DNA from 3 places in the Microbulbifer zhoushanensis genome. Region 3 is predicted to be linked to each of the others. Evidence: predicted binding sites of a transcription regulator. Region 3 holds the regulator's gene; each other region holds the start of a gene.
The links. The regulator FNR, encoded in region 3, switches genes on or off when oxygen is low (the NO sensors DNR and NnrR bind a similar motif). The targets are predictions, from matches to a motif close to TTGATNNNNATCAA.

Region 1 (7,806 bases), on a different contig from region 3:
CGGCACCAAGCGCCTGAAAAACCTCGGCGGTGACCTGGGCGGGGCCATCAAGGGCTTCAAGAAGGCGATCAAGGACGAGGACAAGAAGGACGAGGAGTTCGAGGACGAGACCGGGGAGCCCGGTCGCCTGGGTGAGGACGAGAAGAAGTCCTCCACCACCGGTGAATCCGTCAAGGACAAAGACAACCAATCCCAGCACAAGTAACGGGAGCGCCGGCGCGTGTTTGATATCGGCTTCTTTGAACTCCTGCTGGTGGGCGTTGTGGGCTTGCTGGTAGTGGGACCCGAGCGCCTGCCGGATGCGGTGCGCACCACCGCGCGCTGGTGGTCGGGCTTCAAGCGCACGCTGCAGAGCGCCAAGGACGAGCTGGAGCGCGAGGTGGGCGCCGATGAAATCCGCCGCGAGCTGCACAACGAGCGCATCATGCGCGAGCTGGAGGAGAGCCGTCGCGAGGTAGAGCAGGCCATCGCCGAGCCGGCCGAATCCATTGCCGGCGATATTGCGGCAGAACCCGCGGCGGAAGGCACCCGGCACGGGGAGCCGGCAGCGCACGATCCGGCCCATCCCAGCGCGGACGCGGAAGACTACCTGCCCGAGCAGGACGAGGACGCCGAGGACCTGCAGGACCCGGAGTACCCCGAGCACTGGCACGATTATGGCGATCCGGACCTGGTCGAGGACCACCCGGACAACCTGGCCAGGCTGGAGCAGGAAGCGGCGGAGGAAGCCGCTGCAGAAGCGGAAGCCGCCAAGGGCAAGGGTAAAGATAACCATTCATGAGCGAGCAACAGAACCAGCCTTTTATCGACCACCTGATCGAGCTGCGCGACCGCCTGCTGAAAGTCTTCATGGTGGTGGTGGTGTTATTCGCCTGTATGGTGCCCTTCGCCGCGGAGATCTACGATTACGTGGCCGAGCCGCTGCAGGCGCGCCTTACCGAGGGCGGTGCTGGCATGATTGCCACCGAGGTCACGTCCACCTTCCTGACACCTTTCAAGACCACGTTTGTGCTGGCGTTTTTTATCTCGGTGCCGTTTGTGCTGTACCAGGCCTGGGCCTTCATCGCGCCGGGCCTGTACAAAAACGAGAAGCGCCTGGCCGTGCCGCTGCTGGTGAGCAGTATCGTGCTGTTCTACGCCGGCATGGCTTTCGCCTATTACGTGGTGTTCCCGATCCTGTTCGATTTCTTTGTCAGCTCCGCGCACGCCGACATCAAGGTAATGCCGGATATACGCGCATACCTGGACCTGGTGCTGAAACTGTTTTTCGCTTTCGGCTTCGCATTCGAGATTCCCATCGCCACCCTGCTGCTGATCTGGAGCGGCGCGGTGGACGCCAAAACCCTGGCCAGTAAGCGGCCCTATGTGATTGTCGGCTGCTTCCTGGTCGGGATGCTGTTGACCCCGCCGGATGTCATCTCCCAGTCACTGCTGGCGGTGCCCATGTGGCTGCTGTTCGAGGTAGGCATCTTCTTCGGCCGCTGGATCAAGGCCCGTGACCGGGAAGAGCATGCCTGAGGCGGGCCACGCCAACACCCGTGTTCCCGCCGGGGCAGCCCGCGCTGCCCCCCGCTCCCCACTTATTGTTCTCCTGCTTGCGCTGGCCCTCGTGCTGTCCTGGCGCCCGGCACTGGCGGGGCAGGAATGCGTGATCCTGCTGCACGGCCTGACCAAGGACGCCAGCAGTATGGTGCCGCTGGCGCAGCGCCTCGGCGAGGCCGGTTTTCACGTGGTCAATATCGGCTACCCGTCGCGACAGAAGCCGATCCAGGAACTGGCCGCCACCGCCGTGGATGAGGGGCTGGCGCAGTGCCGGCAGGCGGGGGCGGCGCCGGTGAACTTCGTCACCCACTCCATGGGCGGACTGCTGGTCCGCTATTACTTCCAGGACCGGCCCGTCTCCGGTATCGACCGTGTGGTGATGCTGGCGCCACCCAACCAGGGCAGCCGCGTGGGTGACTGGCTGGACCATATTCCCTGGATCAAGGATGTGAACGGTCCCGCGGGCCGGCAGATGGGCACCGGCGACAACAGCCTGCCGCTGCAGATGGGCCCGGTACGCTTCGAGTTGGGGGTGATCACCGGCGATCGCAGCCTCAACCCGTTCGCCTCGGCGATCCTCGAGGGCCCGGATGATGGCCGTATCCGTGTGGAGAGTGCGAAGGTGGAGGGGATGTGCGCGTTTTACGTGGTGCCGCTGACCCACGGCGCGATCATGCGTGATGCCGAGGTGATAGAACAGTCACTGAGATTCCTGTGGCGGGGTTATTTTGTCGGTGAGTCGGCGCGTGACTACGCCTGTGGCCACTGACGGTGCGCGGCGTTCAGTCGGGGGTGGTGCAGCCACCCAGCAGGACATTGCCGTCCTTGTCGTTGGAGGAGTAGAGCACCAGCATGCCCTCCTGTCCCCTGGTGTGCCAGCGGTAGTCCGGATAGCCCTTGTCGGCCACGAACAGCACTCCGGAGGCCGCGGGCTCCTGGTGCATGGTAATCAGCTTGTTGTCGTAAGTGAGGGTTGCTGTGGCCGGGCCCTGTGACGGGGTCAGGTAGCGCACCGCGAGCTCCGCGCCCTGGTCACAGAGGTACATGAGCGAGTCGACCTCGCCCCTCATGATATGGGATCCGCGGTCACAGGCGCCCACAAGCAGGGTGAGACAGGCTGACATGGCGGCGATTGCGCGGTTCATAAGAGACACTTCCGAATTCAACAACGCTGACTTTGAGCCTGTGAATCCGGAAAAATTCCACCGGCGACGCAATTACCGCCCCCGCGGTGTCTCCCGGCTCACTTGCCCTCGTTCATATTGCGCAGTGCCATGCGGGTGATAAAGGCGCCCATAAGCAGGATAAAGCCGATAATGCCCAGGCTCAGCAGGCCGGAAAAGCTGGTGAACAGGTCGATCAGTGCGTCCATTTCTGGTTCCTCGCTATCACATCTGACTGGTGGCCAGTTTATGCGGCGGCGGAGGGGTTCTATTGACCTGGATCAAGGGCGGGGCCGGTTTGCCGGGGCCTGCAGCCGGAAGTGATCAGAAAACAGTGGCTATGCTGGAGAAGACCAGCGCCGCCAGTGCCAGCAGGAACAGCTCGCGCTCCTGGCGCCAGCGGGGGACCAGGCACAGCAACGCCAGCGGCGGCAGTAATACCGCGATAAAGCCCATTGCCGGGTGCGCGCGGAAGCTCACTGCCAGCAGGCGCAGCCAGGCCAGGGCGGCGAATACGATGCCGAAAACTGTCAGTACCGCGGCGACGGGCTCCATGCCTCTGTCCTCGGTCAGGAACGACGGAAACCAGAACTAAATCGGGTATTAGTGAGTGTACATCAGGCTGCCGCGCCAACGGCCCCGTATTCCGGGGCTACCGTTTCGCCGCCGGGTTGTGCCGGCGTTGCTGGCGTTGTTTGTGTTTTCCCTGCCGCTGGCCGGTTGCGAGACCGCGTCCTATTACACCCAGGCGGCCGTGGGGCAGCTGGGCATCCTCGCCGCACGCGAGCCCCTCGAGCGGGTGATCGACGCCGGTGATACCGATGCCACACTGCAGCAGCGGCTGCGGCTGGTGCAGTCGATCCGCTGGTACGCCAGCGGCGAGCTGGGGCTGCCGGTGGGGGGCGCCTACGGGGACTACGTCAAGCTCGACAGTGACTACCCGCTGTGGAACGTACTGGCGGCGCCGGAGTTCTCCCTGGATCCCAAGCGCTGGTGTTACCCCATTGCCGGCTGCGCCAGCTACCGCGGTTATTTCGACAAGGAAGATGCCGTCGCCAAGGGGAAGCAGCTGAGCAATGAGGGGTATGACGTATACCTGGGCCCGGTGCCCGCCTACAGCACGCTGGGCTGGTTCGACGACCCGGTGCTGTCGAGCTTCGTCAAATGGCCCGAGGATCGCCTGGCGGGGCTGCTGTTCCACGAGCTGGCTCACCGGCGGGTCTATATCGCCAACGATACGAAGTTCAACGAGAGCTTTGCCACTGCCGTCTCCCGCCTGGCACTGCCGGACTGGCGCCGGCGCCAGGGCCTGACCGGCCCGGCCCCGGACCGCACCGCCCAGGCGCAGGCAGTACGCCAGCTGATGACCACCGCCCGCAAACAGCTGGAAGATCTGTACGAGTCGGGCCTGGCCAAGGGCACCATGCGCACCCGCAAGGAGGCCGTGCTGGCGCAGCTGCGTGCCTGCTACCGGGAAATGTCAGCGGACTGGCCCAATCCCGCGCTTTACCAGGCCTATATCGACAAGACCAACAACGCCACCCTGGCGCTGGCGGCGGAATACCAGTCGCGGGTGCCGGCGTTCGAGGAGCTGTACCGGCGCTCCGGCAGCTGGGAGGCGTTCTACGAGGCCACCGAGCGACTGGGCGAGCGGGACAAGGAGGAGCGGGAGCGGGAGCTGGATGCGCTGGACGCCGCCGCTCAGGTCTCCAGCAGGAACGTCACCGGGCCATCGTTCAACAGCGAGACCTGCATGTCGGCGGCGAACACACCGCTGGACACCGGCGCCAACTGGTCGCGGGCCCGCCCGACGAAGTAGTCGTACAGCTCCTCTGCCTGCTGTGGACTGGCACCGCGGCTGAAGCTGGGCCGCAGCCCCTTTGCCGTCTCGGCCACCAGGGTGAACTGGCTTACCACCAGCAGCCCTCCGCCGGCCTGCTGTACGTTCAGGTTCATGCGGCCCTCGTCATCGCCGAATACGCGGTAATGCAACACCTTGTGCAACAGCTTGTCGGCACTGGCCCGGTCATCCCGTCCCTCCACGCCCAGCAACAGCAGCAGGCCGCGATCGATAGCCCCCACCACCTCGCCGCCGACTTCGACTCTCGCATGGCTTACCCGTTGGATCAGGCCCTTCATTGCTCGCTTCTCCTGGTGCTGTGGATCGGGTTGGGGAAATACCATAGATTAAACGACTGCCTGCGCGGGCAAAACCGCAAGCAGGGTATGTGCAAACTTGAAATAGGAGTGTGGTGGCACTGGCCACCCGAATGCTACTGAACGGCAGCGGCGAGTTGCCGGCAATCCTGGAGTGCAAGTGAATAATAAAGAGCAAGGCCTGCATGCCTTTGTCACCGGCGGTACCGGCTTCCTCGGTGCCAACCTGGTCGAACAGTTACTGGCCGATGGCTGGCAGGTGACGGCGATGCATCGGGAAGGCTCTGACACCCGGTTGGTCGAGCGGGCCGGGGTCACACTGGTGCCGGCCGCCCTGGGGGACATCGACTCCCTGCGCGCGGCGGTACCGGCGGGGATCGACGCGCTATTCCATGTGGCCGCCAATACCAATATGTGGCGGGGTGGCAACGCACAGCAATGGCGGGACAATGTGGTGGGGTCGGCCAACATCGCCCGGGTGGCGCGGGAGAAGGGAGTGGGCCGTATGGTGGTGACCAGCTCCATTTCCGCCTATGGCTACCACCGCGAGAAAATCACCGAGGCGAGCCCGCAGCTGGCGGATGACCCGCGCCATCACTACCTGTATACCAAGAAGCGGGCCGAGCAGGTGGTGCGTGAGGAAATCGACCGTGGACTGGATGCGCTCTTCCTGAACCCCTGCGGTATCGTCGGTAAGTACGACACCAGCAGCTGGGCACAGACTTTCTTCATGATCGCGCAGGACCGGTTGCCGGGGGTGCCGCCGGGTGCGGGTTCCTTCTGCTACGCGGGCGAGGTGGCGCGAGCGCATATCAGCGCCTGGCACCGCGGCCGCTGTGGTGAGAACTATATCCTCGCCGGCACCGATGCGACCTTCCTGGAATTCTTTGGCCAGATTGCGCGGCTGGTGGGCAAGCCGGAACCGCGGCGCACCACACCGGCCCTGGCAATCCGCGCGCTGGCCCGCTGCAACGACTGGGTTTCGCGCATCACCAGGCGCGAGCCGGCGGTGACACCGGAAAAGGCGGCAATGCTGACCCGTCGTGTGGTCGCCAGCAGTGACAGGGCGCGGCGCGAACTGGGCTACACCACTGATGTCGAACTGGGGCAGATGCTGGCCGAGAGTCGCGACTGGCTCGTTGAGCAGGGGCTGCTGCAACTCCAACAAGGGGTGATTTATGAATCGCAATAATATTGTCTTTATCCTGGTGATGACGCTGTTGGTATTGCAGCTGATCCAGCACTACTTCTTCACCGGTGCGCAGTAAATCCATAGATCACGCGTAATTGCAGCGGCGGGCCATGGCCGCGAACCCGCGTTGGCCTGGATTCACAAAACCCGGTCCCGGCAAACGCGCTTTTTTGAGACAGTAGAACCATGCAAGACCAACGCTGTGACTGGTGCCTTTCCACACCCCTGTACCAGAGGTACCACGATGAGGAATGGGGGCGCCCGGTCGTCGATGACCAGCTGCTGTTCGAGTTCCTGATCCTCGAGGGCGCGCAGGCGGGGTTATCCTGGATCACCGTGCTGAACAAGCGGGAGAATTACCGTGCGGCGTTTGACGGTTTCGATGCGGGGAAGATTGCCCGCTATTCCGACAGGAAAATCGAGCAACTGCTGCAGGACCCGGGCATTATCCGCAACCGGCGCAAGGTGGAGGCAGCGGTGAAGAATGCCCGGGCTTACCTGGAGCTGCACGAGTGTGGTACCACCCTGTCGGAATTCCTCTGGCAGTTCACCGATGGGCGTGTGATCGTCAATGATTTTCGCACCCTGGCCGAGGTGCCAGCCACCACGCCGGAGTCCGATGCCATGAGCAGGGCCCTGAAAAAGGCCGGCTTCAGTTTTGTTGGTTCCACCATCATGTACGCCCATATGCAGGCCACGGGTATGGTTAATGATCACCTGCTGGGCTGCCCCGCGCGCCAGCCCTGCCTCGACGAGGCGCGGCGTAAGGGCCTGCTGTAGGCCAGGGGGCATAACGCGGGCGTGCAGTGACTGCACCGATTAACGTATGCTCCTTTTCTTGAATACTTATCCAGGGAGAGACTGATGGACTTCAACGCACTGCTGGAAGAGTACTGGCCGCAGCTGATGGCGCTGGCACTGAATCTCGGCGCGGCGATCCTGATCCTGGTCGCCACCGCGATCGCCGCCCGGCTCGCGCGCCGGGGCGTAAAGCGCCTGAGCGGTAAGCTGGATGCGCTGCTGATCCCCGTGCTCGCCAATATGGCCGCATGGACCGTGTACATTATCGGCCTGCTGATGGTGCTGGGGCGCTTCGGGGTGAATACCACCAGCGTCGTGGCCCTGCTGGGTGCGGCGGGTATCGCCGTCGGCCTGGCCCTCAAGGACACCCTGCAGAATATTGCTGCGGGCTTTATCCTGCTGGGCCTGCGTCCCTTCCGCGTCGGCGACTTTATCCAGTTCGGCGACACCCTGGGCACGGTCAAGGAAGTGGGCCTGTTTACCACCCAGCTGGATACCGTGGACGGCCTGAGTATTTCTGCCCCGAACAGCAATGTCTGGGGCCAGACCCTGACCAACTTCAGCCGCAACGCCACCCGCCGTATCGAGATCATTGCCAGCATCGCCTATGGCGACAGCATCGATAAGGGCATCGAGGTGCTGCGCCGGCTGGTGGCCGAGGAAGAGCGCCTGCTACCGGAACCCGAGCCCGCGTTTGCCGTGCGCGCGCTGGCGGACAGCTCGGTGAATCTGCATATGCGCGCCTGGACACGTACTGAAGAGTACTGGGATGTCTACTGGTCACTGATGGCCAAGCTGAAGCCGGCCCTGGAGGCGGAAGGCCTGTCGATTCCCTTCCCGCAGCGCGAGCTGCATATTGTTAACCAGGTGGCCCGGCAACCGCTGGAGAAAATCGAGCATGAGTGACTGGCTCACCATCGCCCCGCTCGACTGGGGCGGTGTCCTGACCGC
Region 2 (7,806 bases), on a different contig from region 3:
GACGCCCTGGCCCATTTCCAGGTGCTTGCTGATCACGGTGACCCAGTTGTCACTATCGATTTTTACAAACAGGTTGGGCTTATGGATCGGGGGCGCATTGTTGGTGGGCTGCTGTGCCAGTGCGCGGCGTGAAAAGGGCACATGGCAGGCGAGCAGGAATACTGTGGCTGCAGCCGAACCCCGCAGGAAGCGGCGGCGCGACGGGGAACTGAGTCCGGCTTCTGCGTCGGTATCGTTCATGCCTCACCCCCGGCTTTTTTGGCTCCCTGGTGGATGGCTGCGCGGATGCGCTGATAGGTTCCGCAGCGGCAGATATTGCCGACCATACTGCTGTCGATATCCGCGTCCGTGGGTGAGGGGTTCTTGGTCAGCAGGGTTATGGCGGACATAATTTGCCCGGACTGGCAGTAGCCGCACTGGACCACGTCCAGGTCGCGCCAGGCACCCACCACGGCCTCGGCCACCGGACCGGACACGCCCTCGATGGTGGTGACTTTCTTGCCGTCGACATCACCCACCGTGATCGAGCAGGAACGCGCCGCCTCTCCGTCGATGTGCACAGTGCAGGCGCCGCACAGGGCCCGCCCGCAACCGAACTTGGTACCTGTCAGGTCGAGGTGATCCCGTAGCGCCCACAACAGCGGCATCTGCGGATCCACATCCAGTTCCCGCTGCTCTCCGTTGATCTCCACACTGATCATGCTGAGTCCTCACTTTGCTCTTGCTGTGGGCAGGGTGTGCCGGCCGCCACCCAGGCCCTGAACACCTCCATGAACTTGTCGTGCTGGATTGGAACCGGCTCGCGGTCGGCACCGGGCTGCCAGCCCCACAGCACCAGCGGGTCCTCTCCCATATGCTTGGCCAGGTCGTCCGGGGTCCGCCCACCATTGCGCTTGGGATCAAGCAGCTGCTGGCAGAGCTCGGCCGTCGAGAGGCCCGACCAGTTCATCGACTCCGGCGCCAGGGACCAGTGGGGGGCGCCGGGAACTCCCGAGGCCTGGTTGTTGCCAGACTTGTGACAGTTACTGCACCGCATGGCCGCAACGCCCATATTGTCCGGCCCGCGTTCTACCCGCGGGATATGCGGGCGACCGTCGCCCTGCAAAGGCATTTCGACCTGGTGGCAATTGAGGCAGCGTGGATGCGTCAGTACGCTGGCGATCTGTTGCCAGTGATCACCGTCCTGGCTTGCCCGGGCAGGGGGGGGGTTGTCCGGCCTTTCGGCCTTGCGCTCTCCACAGCCTGCAACGAGTAGCAGGGCTGCTAGGGCGAGGGTGGCAGCGGGGCCGACCCGTTGGGAGGGGGGCAGGGGCGAAGGCCACCCGTATTCATGTCGCAAGTCCATGTTGCGAATCCCGGTTGTTGTAGGGTTGGGAAACAGTAACCAAGCGGTGGCGACCGTGACAGGTTCGCGGGCGAACTCAGGTGGCAACTAACGCCGTTTGAGCCCGGGGGTGGATACCCGTGCCGAACGGGCAATGACCGGGGAGTCCGGCTGCAGCGGGATATGGGGGGCGCGTGATATGATGGGCGCCTGTTTTTACATGACTGGGTGCCAAGGGGCGCCGAGAGGAGCATATATGTCCTGGCTTGGGGCCGGCATCGGGGCCGGTATCGGGTTAATGTTTGGCGGTCCCATTGGCGCCGCACTGGGCGCCTGGGTCGGCAGTTCGTTCGGGTCCGGGCTCAAGCGGGTTGGCCACAATGCGGCACTCGGGCGCGACGGGGCCCAGGCGGTGTTTATCGTTACCGTATTCTCCATGCTGGCCAAGATGGCCAAGGCCGATGGGCAGGTGAGCCGGGCCGAGATCAACCTGATCGAGGAGTTCATTGCCAATAACCTGCGCCTGGGCGCCGAGGATCGCAAACAGGCGATCCAGATTTTCCAGAACGCCAAGTCCGATGGCTACAGCATTTACGACTATGCCGAGCAATACCAGCAACTGGTCCGCAACCAGGCCATGCGCGAAATGGTTTATCGCCTGCTCTTTGCCGTTGCCCATGCAGACGGGGAACTGCATGCAGCAGAGGAGGATATCCTGCGGCGCATACCGGAGTACCTGGGCCTGCACGCTTCCATCTTTGCCGCCATGCAGGGCGAGTTCGGTCGCCGCGGCCCCGCAGCCACCGGTACCCTGGAGCAGCACTATGCGGTGCTGGGCTGCTCGCCAGATACCAGTGACCGCGACCTTAAGCTGGCCTACCGGCGCAAGGCGGCGGAATTCCACCCGGACAAGATTGCCTCCAAGGGGCTGCCGGAGGAGTTCATGCGCTACGCCGAGGACCAGATGAAGAGCGTCACCGTGGCTTACGACACCATCATGGAGGCGCGCAAGAGCCGCGCGGTTTCCTGAGTACAGCATTGAGGAGGTAACGCATGAGCCTGGCCAGGCAAATTGAGACCAAATTGTTGTCCGCTTTTGATCCTGAGCATATAGAGGTGGAGTGTGAGAGCCACCTGCACAATGTGCCAGCAGGCTCCGAAATGCATTTTCGCGTGGTGCTGGTGAGCGAGGCTTTTGCGGGCCTGCGCAAGGTGCAGCGGCACCAGCGAGTATACGGTGTACTGGCCGACGAGATGGCGGGGCCGGTGCACGCCCTGGCCCTGCATATCTTCAGCCCCGAAGAATGGCAGGGACGGGCACCGGATAGCCCCCAGTGCCTGGGCGGCGGGAAGCACTGATCGATTGCCCGCAGCGGTTTGCCACCATTATTTACTGTCCCTCCTGGCGCGCCACCTCATGGCGCGCTTTTGTTTCCGGATGACGTTGATGCTGAAGTCATTCCGGGACTTGCCCCGCCAAATTTGACGCGAAACTCATTAAGTTGCCGCAATTTTATTTTTCTATTCTGGCGCACGAATTTTCTTAAAAGTATTTATCGCGCCAAAAGAAATATTCTGCTGACAGAATTACGCAAAAGTTCCACTTTTGCGGTGAGAAGTTGGATGTTTTTTCTACAGGGGTGTCTTTGCCTGTCTAGACTGAAAAGTGATTGGGTTAATTGCTGTTCAATTTGCCGAATATCAATGGAGTAAGACCTATGAAAATGACGCGCATTCTGACACCTCTGGCTATTGCTGTATCTGCCATCGTTGGAGCGCAGCAGGCCGTGGCCGGCCCGTCCGGCTATGCACCGCCCGCCGGACCGGTACCGATTTATCATGCCGGTACCGCAGTGGTTCGCCTGGGTGCCGGTTATGTCGATCCGGATTCCACTTCCAGCAACCTGAGGAACCCGGACATTTTCCCGGAGTATTCAGGCCTGAAATACGACCTGGATGACAACACCACCTGGCAGTGGAGTGCCATGTTCATGCCGATTGACCACTTCTCAGTGGAATACGGCTACGTCGGCGAGTCCGATCATGACCTGGAAATCCGCCGGCTGGGACTGCTGGAGCGTGAGGACCTGCAGGGCAACCGTCGTAACCTGGGCAGCCTGGAGCGGACTTCCAGCACCCTGATGGTTAACTGGTTCCCCGTATGCCAGGAGTCCTGGGTTCAGCCCTACATCGGCTTCGGTGCTGTCTACACGGATTTTGACAGTGTTACCGTACGCGAGCCGGTCAATGAACTGCTGGTGCAAGTCGGTGACGCAATCGGCCCGGGCCGGGTCAGCGTGGATGATACCTGGGGCTGGGCAGGCCAGATCGGCATCGACATCATGTTCGGTCGCGAGAGCAACTGGCTGGCCAATGCCGCAGTGCAGTACCACGATGTGGAAACCACTTCGAGCCTGCGTTACGCAGTCCGCGGCCTGGACAACTCTGGCGATGAGCGGACTTTCTATAACACCGTGAGAACGGACCTGGATGTGGATCCCTGGGTATTCAACCTGGGTATCGGCTACAAGTTCTGAGTAGCCTCCCAATCCGGAAAAAGGCGCTTCGGCGCCTTTTTTCGTTGTGCGGCCAAAAACCGCAGGTACAGCCTGGTGACTCACCCGTTACTGGGAAAACTGAATTGTGCGCCCTCACGCAGTCCCGAAGCGGGCCAGCGCTGGGTGACTGTCTTGCGCCGGGTGTAAAAGCGCACCGAGTCGGGACCGTAGGTACCCAGGTCCCCGAAAAGTGACCGCTTCCAGCCGCCGAAGCTGTGATAGGCTGCAGGGACAGGCAGCGGCACATTGATGCCCACCATGCCGATACGAATATGATCGGAGAAATACCTGGCCGCCTCGCCGTCCCGGGTGAACAGGCAGGTGCCATTGCCATATTCGTGTGCATCGATGATATCCATGGCCTCTTGTAGCGTTGCCACCCGCATCACGCAAAGTACCGGGCCAAAGATCTCCTCCCGGTGTATCACCATGTCCTCGCGTACCCGGTCGAACAGGCAGGCGCCCAGGTAGTTACCTCCCTCCAGACCGTTCACTTTGCGGTCGCGGCCATCCACTACCAGTTCCGCTCCCTCCCCGATGCCGCGATCGATATAGCCCAGTACCCGCTCCAGGTGGGCTCGGGTTACCAGTGGGCCCATATCATTGTCGTTATCCCTGCCATCGCCGAGCCGCAGGCCGGCAATCTGGTCGCGCAGCTTGCTTACCAGGGCATCGGCGGTGGCATCGCCCACCGCCACCACCACGGAAATCGCCATGCAGCGTTCGCCGCTGGAACCGTAAGCAGCCCCCATGAGCGCACTGGCGGCATTGTCGAGATCCGCGTCGGGCATGACGACGGCGTGGTTCTTGGCACCGCCGAGTGCCTGTACACGCTTGTGGTGGGCGGTGCCAGTGGTGTAGACATACTCGGCCACCGGCGTTGACCCGACAAAGCTTACCGCGTCCACTCGCGGGTCAGCCAGGAGTGTGTCCACGGCTTCACGGTCGCCGTTGACGACATTCAGGACACCGGCCGGGACGCCGGCCTGGTGGCCGAGTTCAGCGATCAGGAGTGCGGCGCTGGGATCGCGCTCCGAGGGTTTCAGTACAAAGGTATTGCCACAGGCAATTGCCATGGGCCACATCCACAGGGGCAGCATCGCGGGAAAGTTGAATGGTGTAATCCCCGCACACACACCCAGGGGCTGGAATTCACTCCATGAATCGATGGCCGGTCCGACATTCCTGCTGTGTTCGCCTTTCAGCAGCCCGGGGGCGCCGCACGCGTACTCCACAACTTCGATGCCGCGCTGCAGCTCGCCCATGGCATCGTTCAGTACCTTGCCGTGTTCACGGGTAATCAAGGCGCAGATCTCGTCGGCATTTTGCTCCAGCAGGTCCTTGAGGCGAAACAGGATCCGGGCCCGCTTGATCGGCGGGGTATCGCGCCACTGCGGAAATGCGGCCTGTGCTGCGCTGATGGCCTGTTCGACAGTTTGCCGGTCTGCCAGGGTGACGGTTGCCGTTATCTCGCCGGTGGATGGGTCGACAAGTTCCTGCTCTCGCCCGGTGCCGCGGGTGCGATTGCCATTGATCAGCTGGGTGATGTTATCCATGGTGCTGCTCCCTCCAAAATATCCGTGTTCGAATACTGCTTGCAGGGGCGGCCGGCTAGCGCGACTGGAGCCCGGGGTAATGCGGGCGATAAAGGGGGACCAGAGTCGTGTTATATCGGTCGCCGAAGCAATTTATGCTTGTGCTGCAGCGAGTTTAGGAGTGCCGCTGCGGATCGGCAACGGCACGGGTTTGCGGTGCCCATGGCCCGGTGGCGGGAACCTGTGGTTATTGCGCGGGCTGGGGGGCAAACCCCTGCAGCACCTCGAGGAAGTCGGCGCCAAAGCGGGCCAGCTTGCTGTCGCCGACGCCGGAGATTGCCAGCAACTCGACCTCGCTCTGAGGTTTCGCTGCGACCATTTCGCGCAGAGTGGCGTCGTGGAATACCACGTAAGGAGGAACGCCCCGCTCGTCGGCGAGGCGTTTGCGGCAGGCACGCAGGGCCTCCCAGAGCGGTTGGTCGGCGGTGTCGATTTCCGTTGCAGAAGTTGTACGGCGTTCGCCGGGCCCCTGGCGGGCGGCGGCTGGCAGTTTGCGTAGCTGGATTTCTTCCTCACCTCGCAGGAGCGGGCGACAGGCCTGGGTCAGCTTGAGGGCGCCAAAAGCCTCGCCGTCCACCTCCAGGTAGCCGCGTACAACCAACTGGCGGACAACACCGCGCCACTCGGCAGTGCTGAGTTCCGTGCCAATGCCCCAGGTGGAGAGCTGGTGGTGATCAAAGCGGTGAATTTTTTCGCTGTTGCTGCCGCGCAGCACATCAATCACATGGGCGGCACCGAAGCGCTGGCCGGTGCGGTATACACAGGAGAGCAGCTTGGCGGCAGCCTGTGTACCGTCCCAGGTCTCTGGCGGCTCGAGGCAGGTGTCGCAGTTGCCGCAGGGCCGGGGCAGCTCCTCGGCAAAATAGCGCAGCAGGGCCTGCCGGCGACAGCTGGTGATCTCACACAGCCCCAGCATGGCATTGAGGCGCCCCCGCTCGCCGCGCTTGTGCTCCTCGCTGCCCTCGGAGCCCGCCATCATCTGCCCGAGCTTTACCACATCCTCGAGCCCGTAGAGCAGCAGCGCTGTTGCCGGTTCACCGTCGCGTCCGGCGCGGCCGGTTTCCTGGTAGTAGGCCTCGACACTCTTGGGCAGGTCGAGGTGGGCGACGAAGCGCACGTCCGGTTTATCGATGCCCATGCCGAAAGCGATGGTGGCTACCACGATCACACCTTCCTCGCGCAGGAACTGCCGCTGGTGCGTGGCGCGGGTGTCCGCGGGCAGCCCGGCGTGGTAGGGCACGGCGGTGAAGCCCTGCTGGCACAGCCAGTCCGCGGTGTTTTCCACCTTGCTGCGCGACAGGCAATAGACGATACCGGCATTGCCCTGCTGCTCGTCGCGCAGGAACTGCAGCAGTTGCCGCCGCGGGTTGTTTTTCTGCGCAATCCGGTACTGGATATTGGGGCGGTCAAAGCTGCTGACGAAGTGCCGGGCGGACTCCAGGTCCAGGCGACGGGCAATTTCCCCGCGAGTGCGCTGGTCCGCTGTGGCGGTAAGCGCGATACGCGGCACGTTCGGGAACTGCCGGTGCAGGCAGTCGAGTTGCAGGTAGTCGGCACGGAAATCATGTCCCCACTGGGAGACGCAGTGGGCCTCGTCAATGGCAAACAGGGATAGCTGGACCCGCTCAAGCAGCCCCAGCGTGCGTGGCTGCAACAGTCGTTCCGGAGCCAGGTAGAGCATGTCCAGTTCGCCGTGCAGCAGCTGGGTCTCGATATCCTGGGCCTGGTCGAAGGGCAGGGAGGAGTTCAGGAATGCGGCACGAACCCCGGCCGCCTGCAGGGTTTCCACCTGGTCCTGCATCAGGGCGATCAGGGGCGAAATCACCACTCCGCAACCCGGGCGCGCCAGTGCCGGGATCTGGTAGCAAAGCGACTTGCCACCGCCGGTGGGCATCAGCACCAGCGCGTCCCCGCCCTCCATCAGGGTGGAAATGACTGCCTCCTGGGGGCCGCGGAAATCGGCAAAACCAAAGGTATGTTCGAGGACGTATCGGGGGGATGGGGGTGCCTGGGTACTCATGGGCGGCAGTATAACGCGCGGCGGCACTGCCGTCGCCGGCGCTTGAAACTAATGAATGACAGTTATGTCGGCATGAGTGTTCAGTGAGCGGGTGAAATGGTTCACAATAATGTCGTGAATTGAGTCTCCCGAGGCCTTTGGACGGTCTATAATTGACCGCCGCAGACATAGACAAGGATAAGCCTATGCGCGCTGTAATCACGATTTCCCTGCTGGTGGGGATACTCGCAGGATGCGTTGCCACCTCCCCCCGCAACCTGGTCCAGTCGGGCCTTGCTGATACTCACCTGGGCTGGCAGCCGGCACCGG
Region 3 (7,806 bases):
ATCGTTGGCAATGGCGTAGAAGAGGGTGCTCATGTGGCGGGTGGCGGCGGTAATGGCCCGGTGCTCCGACAGGGTTGTTTCAACCGGGGCCAGGCTGGCACCGGGTTTCGCGCGCAGGCGCTCCATGGCCAGGTCCTCCACCGGGTGATGCCAGCGGTCGGGGTACACACTGATGTAGTCCAGTGCGTCGAGGATCAGCCCCAGGGTTCCCGGGTCGCGCTCCTGCCGGGCAAAGTCGGCCAGCAGCTGGTCGAAGGCATCCAGCAGCTGCTGCATGTTGCGGTGATCGCGGCAAAGCTGGCGGTAGAGATTGTGCATGGTGGTCTCCATCCCCGGGTCAGTTTCTGGTTCCCAGTATTGAAGCCCCACGGCAATGCGGCCTTGACCTGAATCAAGTGGCCGGCGCTTTGCGGTGTAGATCTGCGCCGACGGGCACCGGGGAAACTGGAAGAGAGCCCCGGCGGCAGGGGACGCGGCCCGGAAAGCGCTAGTGGCCACCAGAAGACTCTCCCCGTCGATTGCCCGCCAGTCATAAACCCGCCCGATTGATTTACATCAATTGCCCCTCTTTCCATTTGGTTAACCTGCGCTCGTCCCGCTCGCATGCTGGCAGTAACAAAACCAATAACAGGATGTTCTCGTGCGGGTGGGCTTTAAGACAAAGGTATGGAGAACCCGAATGAAAGTATTTGCCGCTGTTGCCGGCCTTCTCGTTTCCCTGCAAGCCGTGGCCTACCAGCCCGGTGAGGTCATCGTCCGCAGTGGTGCGGCCACGGTCAGCCCGGATGTCAGCTCGAGTGCGCTGTCCCTGTCCGGCACGGAGCTCGCCGGCACTGCTGCAGACGTCGAGGACGGCACGGCACTGGGCCTGACTGCCACTTATATGCTCACCGATACATGGGGCCTGGAACTGGTGGCGTCCTCACCGTTCAGTCACGACCTTGCTGTCGAGGGGCTGGGAGAGACCTTCGCCCTCGGCGAGACCCGCCACCTGCCGCCCACACTGCTGCTGCAGTGGTATCCCCGGGTGGCGGGAGAGGTGGTGCAGCCCTACCTGGGGCTCGGGGTGAACTACACGGCGTTCTTCGACGAGCAGGTGGACGGGGCGGCCGATCGCCTGTTCGCAGACCTGGGCGCAACCGGCAGTGCCGACTTGTCGCTGAAGAATTCCGTGGGTGTCGCCGCGGAAGCCGGCGTGGATTTTGCCTTCGGCCAGGATCGCCGCTGGCTGTTGAACCTGAGTGTCTGGTGGATGGATATCGATACCGAGGCCAGCGTCCGGGTGCCCGGCCTCGGCAACATCGAGGCAGATGTGGAGCTGGACCCACTGGTCACCGTCGCCGGGCTGGGTTACCGATTCTGAGGCCTGCAGGCCCCTGGCTACTCGGACTGAACGTGAGCCGGCTGCGGCCGGCGCCTTTACTGGGTGAAGCATTATGATCGCGTCGTACCAACAACCCGATTCGGCCCTTTCGGCGGAACTACTGTCCCGCTATAGCGGCCCCTGCCCGCGCTACACTTCCTATCCCTCGGCCGACCGCTTCGTGCCGCTGGGGGAGGGCATGGAGCCGTGGGCGTCACTGCGGGATATCGACAGCCTGTCGCTCTATGTGCATATCCCGTTCTGTCACTCACTATGTTACTTCTGTGCCTGCAACAAGGTGATTACCAACCAGTACGGCCTGGCCTCCAGTTACCTGGACCGGGTGCTGGAGGAAGCGCGCTGGTACCGGGAGCGGGTGGCGCGGGTGCCGGTGGTGCAGTTGCACCTGGGCGGTGGCACGCCCACATTCCTGACCGACTCGGACCTGTGTCGGCTGGTGGAGGGCCTGGGGGAGATCTTTGACCTCCGCCGCGACGACGCCAGCGAGTACAGTGTGGAGGCGGATCCCCGTACCTTCCGGCTGGAGACCCTGGATACCCTGCGGGAGCTGGGCTTCAACCGCCTGAGCCTGGGTATCCAGGACTTCAACCCGGTTGTTCAGCGGGCCATTAACCGTATCTGTGATGCGGAGGCAGTGGAGCAGATTACCCGTGCAGCACGGGAGCGGGGCTTCCGCTCGATCTCCTATGACCTGGTCTATGGGTTACCGCACCAGACGGTGGCCACCCTGGAGCAGACCATCGGCCGCGTGGCACAGCTGGCGCCGGACCGGATCGCGCTCTATCACTACGCCCACCTGCCGCAGCGGTTCAAGGCCCAGCGCCTGATCGACAGCGATGCCATGCCGGCGCCGGCGGAGAAGATCGCCATGCAACTGGCCGCGGTGGAACAGCTGGGCGCGGCGGGTTACGAATTCCTGGGCATGGACCACTTTGCCCTGCCCGGCGATGAGCTGGCCCGCGCGGCCAGAGAGGGCACGCTGCAGCGTAACTTCCAGGGCTATACGTTAATGCCGGCAGATGCCCTGATCGGTCTGGGGGCCTCGGCGATCAGTTACAGCGCCGGCGGCTACTGGCAGAACCAGCATCGGCTGAAGGAATATGTCGAGTCGATCCGCGAGCGTGGCTTTGCCGGCTTCCGCGGCTGGGCCATGTCGACAGATGACCGGTTGCGCCAGTATGTGATCATGGAGCTGATGTGCCGTATGCGCGTGGACAAGGAGGATGTTGCCCGGCGCGCCGGCGCGCCGTTCGGGGAGGCCTTTGCCGCGGAACTGGAGCGGTTGCAGCCATTGATTGCCGATGGCCTGCTGCGCGAGGATGACCGGTCGCTGGAAATCACCGGGCGCGGCCGCTGGTTCACCCGCAATATTGCCGCGGCTTTCGATGCTTACCTGCATGCGACGGCTGGCGAGTCGCGCTACTCGCGTGTGCTCTGAAAAAGTGTTTGCGACCAGCTGGCTAGCTGGCCAGTGACCGCGACGACAGGTTTCCGAGGGAGTACAATGCCGCTATCGCAACCAGCCCGGAGCATCCCATGACAGACAGCCGCCACGCAGTGCAATGCAGCGATTGCTCGGTTCGTCGCCTGTGCCTGCCCGCCGGCCTGCCGGAGGCGGATATCGACCGCCTCGAGCAGGTGACACGCAACAAGCGGCTGGTCAAGGCAGGGGAGAACCTCTACCGCAGCGGCGATCCGTTCCACAACCTCTATGCAATCCGCTCCGGCAGTTTCAAGACCGCGGTAATCGCCTCTGATGGTGACACCCAGGTGACCCACTTTGCCCTGCCGGGTGAATTGCTGGGGCTGGATGCCTACAGCAGCCGTGCCCATCCCAGTTACGCCGAGGCGCTGGAAGACAGCAGTGTCTGTGTGCTGCCGTTTGGCCAGCTGGAGTCCCTCGCGCAGCAGGTGCCGGCATTGCAGCAGCAGATTTACAGTATTTTTTCCGAGGAGCTGCGGCAGGAAAACGAGATCCTGCTGTTACTGGGTAAGCGTTCCGCCAATGCCCGCCTGGCGGCACTGCTGGTCAATATTTCCAGCCGCTATGCGCGCCGGGGTTATTCCGCCAGCCGCTTTGTGCTGTCGATGCCCCGTATGGATATCGCCAATTACCTGGGGCTGACACCGGAAACCGTCAGCCGCCTGTTCAGGGCCCTGCAGAAAGACGGGCTGATCCGGGTGAGCGGGCGCGAAGTGGAAGTGCTCGACCTGATCGCGCTCAGCGAACTGGCCGGCACTCACTGCGGCTACGATGAAAGTGAAATCGGTCGCCGGTCGGCGATCACCTGAATAATCCTGCCCCGCATATCGCCGGGGACTCCTGCCCGCTCAGGCCACTGTTGCCGACTGGCTGTTACTGACGTACCGCTGTACCGCATCGTACTGGTCGCGCATTGCCGGCCCGAATACCGGGTCCTCGCGGTCGCCGAGTTGCGCGCGGACCAGCTCCCAGTCTTCCGGTTCCAGGTAACGCTCCATCAGCGGGAATACACAATGGTTTTCCATCAGGATATGGGAGCGCTGGGCGGCCAGGTACTGGCGCGCCGCGCCGTAGAGGTGGTCCCGTTCCACCGCGCAATCGTTGGCGACGGCATAAAACAACTCTTTCATCTTGCGGGTTTCCTGCGCCAGGCGGCGATGCTCCTCACGGGCGCGCAGTATCGGTTCCGGCTCCACTCCCGGCTTGGCGAGCAGGATCTCGCAGGTGACATCCTCCACCGGGTGATGCCACTTTTCCGGGTAAATGGCGATGTAATCCAGTGCGTCGATAATCAGGTCGAGGGTTGACGGATCGCGGTCCTCCCGCGTCATTTCCGCCAGCAGCTGTTCGAGGGCATCGAGCACCTGCTGGATATTCCGGTGGTCCTGGCACAGTTGTGCAAAGATGCTGTCCATCGCTATCTCCGTCGCTTGATAGTGGGGCGTTAACGCATTGGGTCGCGCATTGTCATTGTCAGGATCTGTTCAGGTTCTGTTAATTACCGTTATTCATAATGCTGTGGTGGAAGGCTTCGGCGCCATGTCCAGCGATTGCGCCCGTGGGGCGGGTACAGTCGCAGAGCCAAGTTAATGTAGCAGTGAGTATGTCGCTGTATGTGGCTTATGGTGCCGACAGAGTCGGTATCAGGCGAATTGTGACTTTTTCCCGCAGCTGCGGAACGATTACTGCGACAGCCGGGTCTATTGCCGTCCTGAGACCTGTTCATTTTTTTACTGTGAACAGGGAGCTGGCCGGAACGGAGAAAGGCGGATAGAATCCGCGCAAATTTAACCAAGACAACAATTTGGGGATTTTTCCTATGCGTAAATTGGCGACGGGCCTGGCGGCCCTGGCACTGGTTTGTTCTTCTGCAGCGAACGCCGAGGGCGGCTACTGGGGCGCTACTGCCGGCCTGATGACCGTTGACGCGAACACCGTTGACGACCCGATCAACTTCGGCCTGCGCGGCGGTTACACCTTCTCCTCCGGCTGGGGCTTCGAGGGTGAGTTCACCGATTCCCTGGTCAGCGGCGAGGCGGATGCCTTTGATGGTCGCGACATCGATGTGGATATCCAGACCCTGGGTGGTTACGCCACTTACCGCTCCTTCGGCGACGTCTACTTCAAGGGCCGCCTGGGCCTGATCTACGAAGACGTGAGCGTTGGTGGCTACAGCAGCGATGACACCGGTATCTCCGTCGGTGGTGGTATCGGCCTGAACCTGAGCCCGAACACCAATGTCGAGTTCGAGTACACCATGATCGAAGAGGACGTGAACTTCTGGTCCGGCACCATGATCCTGACCTTCTGATCCCCTTCGCGGCGCGGCCGGCCACGGCCGCGCCCATCCCTGCCAGCCCTCGCTGCATGCCAGCTGCCGGACCCCCCGGTCAAAAACACGTTTATCCTCCCCGAAGCCGCATAAATTGGGGCGCAGAGCAGTTTTCCTTGGTGTACAATGCGCGCCTTTCTACAGTTGTGCTAATGGCTCCTGTGCCCATCGGTGCAGCGTCCACAGCCCGATTTATTGAGGGAAAACCATGTTTGATCCATCAGTCACACTCTCCTCTTACGACCCGGAAGTCTGGGAAGCCATCCAGGAAGAGGACCGCCGCCAGGAAGAGCATATCGAGCTGATCGCCTCCGAGAACTACACCAGCCCGATGGTGATGGAGGCGCAGGGCAGCACCATGACCAACAAGTACGCCGAGGGTTACCCGGGCAAGCGTTACTACGGCGGCTGTGAGTATGTGGACAAGGTGGAAGTGCTGGCGATCGAGCGCGCCAAGAAGCTGTTTGGTGCCGATTACGCCAACGTGCAGCCGCACTCCGGTTCCCAGGCCAACGCCGCGGTTTACCAGGCGCTGTGTGCGCCGGGCGACACCGTGCTGGGCATGAGCCTGGCCCACGGCGGTCACCTGACCCATGGCGCGCGGGTGAACTTCTCCGGCAAGATCTACAACGCGGTGCAGTACGGCCTGAACCCGGAAACCGGCGAGGTGGACTACGAGGAAGTCGAGCGCCTGGCACTGGAACACAAGCCGAAGATGATCGTTGGCGGTTTCTCCGCTTACAGCCGTGTCATGGACTGGGCGCGTTTCCGCGAGATCGCCGACAAGGTGGGTGCCTACCTGCTGGTGGACATGGCCCACGTGGCCGGCCTGGTGGCCGCGGGTGAGTACCCGTCACCGATCCCCCACGCCGACGTGGTGACCTCCACCACCCACAAGACCCTGCGCGGCCCGCGCGGCGGCATCATCCTGGCCAAGGCCAACGAGGAGATCGAGAAGAAACTGAACTCCGCGGTATTCCCGGGCGGCCAGGGCGGCCCGCTGATGCACGTGATCGCCGCCAAGGCAGTCTCCTTCAAGGAGGCCATGACCCCGGAGTACAAGCAGTACCAGAAAAAGGTGGTCGAGAACGCCCGCGCCATGGCCGATACCTTCCTCGACCGCGGCATCAACATCGTATCCGGTGGTACCGATGATCACCTGATGCTGGTGGACCTGATCGGCAAGGATTACACCGGTAAGGATGCGGACGAGGCGCTGGGCCGTGCCAATATCACCGTGAACAAGAATGCGGTGCCCAACGACCCGCGCTCACCGTTCATCACCTCCGGCCTGCGCGTCGGTACCCCGGCCATCACCACCCGCGGTTTTGGTGTGGAGGAAACAAAGCAGCTGACCCACTGGATCTGTGATGTGCTGGACGCACTGGAGCAGGGCGATGCGGAAGCCACCATCGGCGAAGTGAAGCAGAAGGTACTGGATATCTGCGCCAGCTTCCCGGTGTACAAGGGCTGAGCAGCCAAGAGGCGCGGGCGTCGATAGCGCCCGCCGGTGCAGTTCTTGCTAAAAGCGGCCTTTGGGCCGCTTTTTTTATGCCTTTTCCGCCTGATTGCAGACTTTTGTTCTGGAAGATGCAGTCCCCCGGCAATTCTGTTTTAATGGGCCCAATCCTAAAAGCCGAACTCTAATTCGGTTCTTCCCGGCGCACCGTTTGATTTGTGTGTCCGTCGTACTCCGCCCGGATTGGCGGAAGTTTTTTCTGGGGCCCACGCGGTATCGGGCACATGTCTCCGCCGGTGGCCGGACTGCCGTTGGGCGGGGGCCGGTCAATCCCGCAGCGTTGCTGCGATATTGGGGGAGAGTATGCGCACCATCCGACAAGTTTTCGGCGTCCTGTTGCTGGCCACTGGCCTGGTACAGGGCGCGGCCGCGCAGCAGGAGCTGCACCTGGCCAACTGGTCCGACTACATCGGTGAGAACACCATTACCCGTTTCGAGGCCGAGACCGGTATCCGGGTGCACTATTTCGAGTACGACGATATCGAGGAGCTGGAGGACGCCTGGATCAATGGCGGGCGGAAGTTCGACCTGATTGTTCCCAGTACCGAGAACCTCGCGGCCTACATCCAGGCCGGACTGCTCAGCCCGCTCGACAAGAGTCGCCTGTCCGGGCTGGAGAGCCAGGACCCGGAATTTATGCGGCGCCTGCGGGACTTCGACCCGGACAATCGCTACGCCCTGCCGTTTCTCTGGGGCACCGTGGGCATCGGCTACAACGTGGAAGCGGTCAGGGAGGCCTTTGACGGGCGCCTGCCCACCGACAGCTGGGACCTGCTGTTTGACCCCGTGCGCCTGCAGCGGCTGGATCACTGCGGCGTGACGCTGATGCGCTCGCCGGAAGAGATTTTCGATGTGGGGCTCAAGTACATCGGCAAGGACCCCAATAGCATGAGCACCGCGCACCAGCTGATGGTGGCCAACCTGCTGTCGAAAGTACGCCTGCACGTGACCGACTTCGATTCCGGCGAATATGTCGAGAACCTGGCCAGTGGCAGGCATTGCCTGGTACACGGCTGGAGCGGCGATATCCTGCAGGCGCAGGTGGATGCCCGGGAAGCGGGCAAGGAGTTTGAGATCCGCTACGTCAC

Region 1: the regulator FNR is predicted to act here: its motif matches at 2,977-2,990, upstream of LVD10_RS04715 (DUF3149 domain-containing protein).
Region 2: the regulator FNR is predicted to act here: its motif matches at 3,016-3,029, upstream of LVD10_RS03465 (OmpW/AlkL family protein).

Annotation. Positions count from the first base shown of each region.
Region 1 is NZ_JAJSAO010000002.1:263,398-271,203, reverse strand. Features, by position in the region: gene tatA (twin-arginine translocase TatA/TatE family subunit) at 1-205, shown strand, start outside; gene tatB (Sec-independent protein translocase protein TatB) at 221-781, shown strand; gene tatC (twin-arginine translocase subunit TatC) at 778-1,518, shown strand; gene LVD10_RS04725 (esterase/lipase family protein) at 1,511-2,311, shown strand; gene LVD10_RS04720 (MliC family protein) at 2,325-2,687, opposite strand; gene LVD10_RS04715 (DUF3149 domain-containing protein) at 2,786-2,914, opposite strand; gene LVD10_RS04710 (hypothetical protein) at 3,030-3,260, opposite strand; gene LVD10_RS04705 (aminopeptidase) at 3,316-4,524, shown strand; gene dtd (D-aminoacyl-tRNA deacylase) at 4,407-4,844, opposite strand; gene LVD10_RS04695 (SDR family oxidoreductase) at 5,023-6,054, shown strand; gene LVD10_RS04690 (DNA-3-methyladenine glycosylase I) at 6,241-6,834, shown strand; gene LVD10_RS04685 (mechanosensitive ion channel family protein) at 6,919-7,761, shown strand; gene LVD10_RS04680 (MgtC/SapB family protein) at 7,754-7,806, shown strand, end outside.
Region 2 is NZ_JAJSAO010000001.1:784,149-791,954, reverse strand. Features, by position in the region: gene LVD10_RS03490 (xanthine dehydrogenase family protein molybdopterin-binding subunit) at 1-240, opposite strand, end outside; gene LVD10_RS03485 ((2Fe-2S)-binding protein) at 237-701, opposite strand; gene LVD10_RS03480 (hypothetical protein) at 698-1,345, opposite strand; gene djlA (co-chaperone DjlA) at 1,581-2,354, shown strand; gene LVD10_RS03470 (BolA family protein) at 2,378-2,683, shown strand; gene LVD10_RS03465 (OmpW/AlkL family protein) at 3,043-3,861, shown strand; gene LVD10_RS03460 (CoA-acylating methylmalonate-semialdehyde dehydrogenase) at 3,942-5,438, opposite strand; gene recQ (DNA helicase RecQ) at 5,665-7,497, opposite strand; gene LVD10_RS03450 (hypothetical protein) at 7,683-7,806, shown strand, end outside.
Region 3 is NZ_JAJSAO010000003.1:222,245-230,050, reverse strand. Features, by position in the region: gene LVD10_RS07270 (hemerythrin domain-containing protein) at 1-318, opposite strand, end outside; gene LVD10_RS07265 (OmpW/AlkL family protein) at 680-1,363, shown strand; gene hemN (oxygen-independent coproporphyrinogen III oxidase) at 1,437-2,822, shown strand; gene fnr (fumarate/nitrate reduction transcriptional regulator Fnr) at 2,921-3,676, shown strand; gene LVD10_RS07250 (hemerythrin domain-containing protein) at 3,716-4,282, opposite strand; gene LVD10_RS07245 (outer membrane beta-barrel protein) at 4,687-5,178, shown strand; gene glyA (serine hydroxymethyltransferase) at 5,408-6,673, shown strand; gene LVD10_RS07235 (extracellular solute-binding protein) at 7,022-7,806, shown strand, end outside.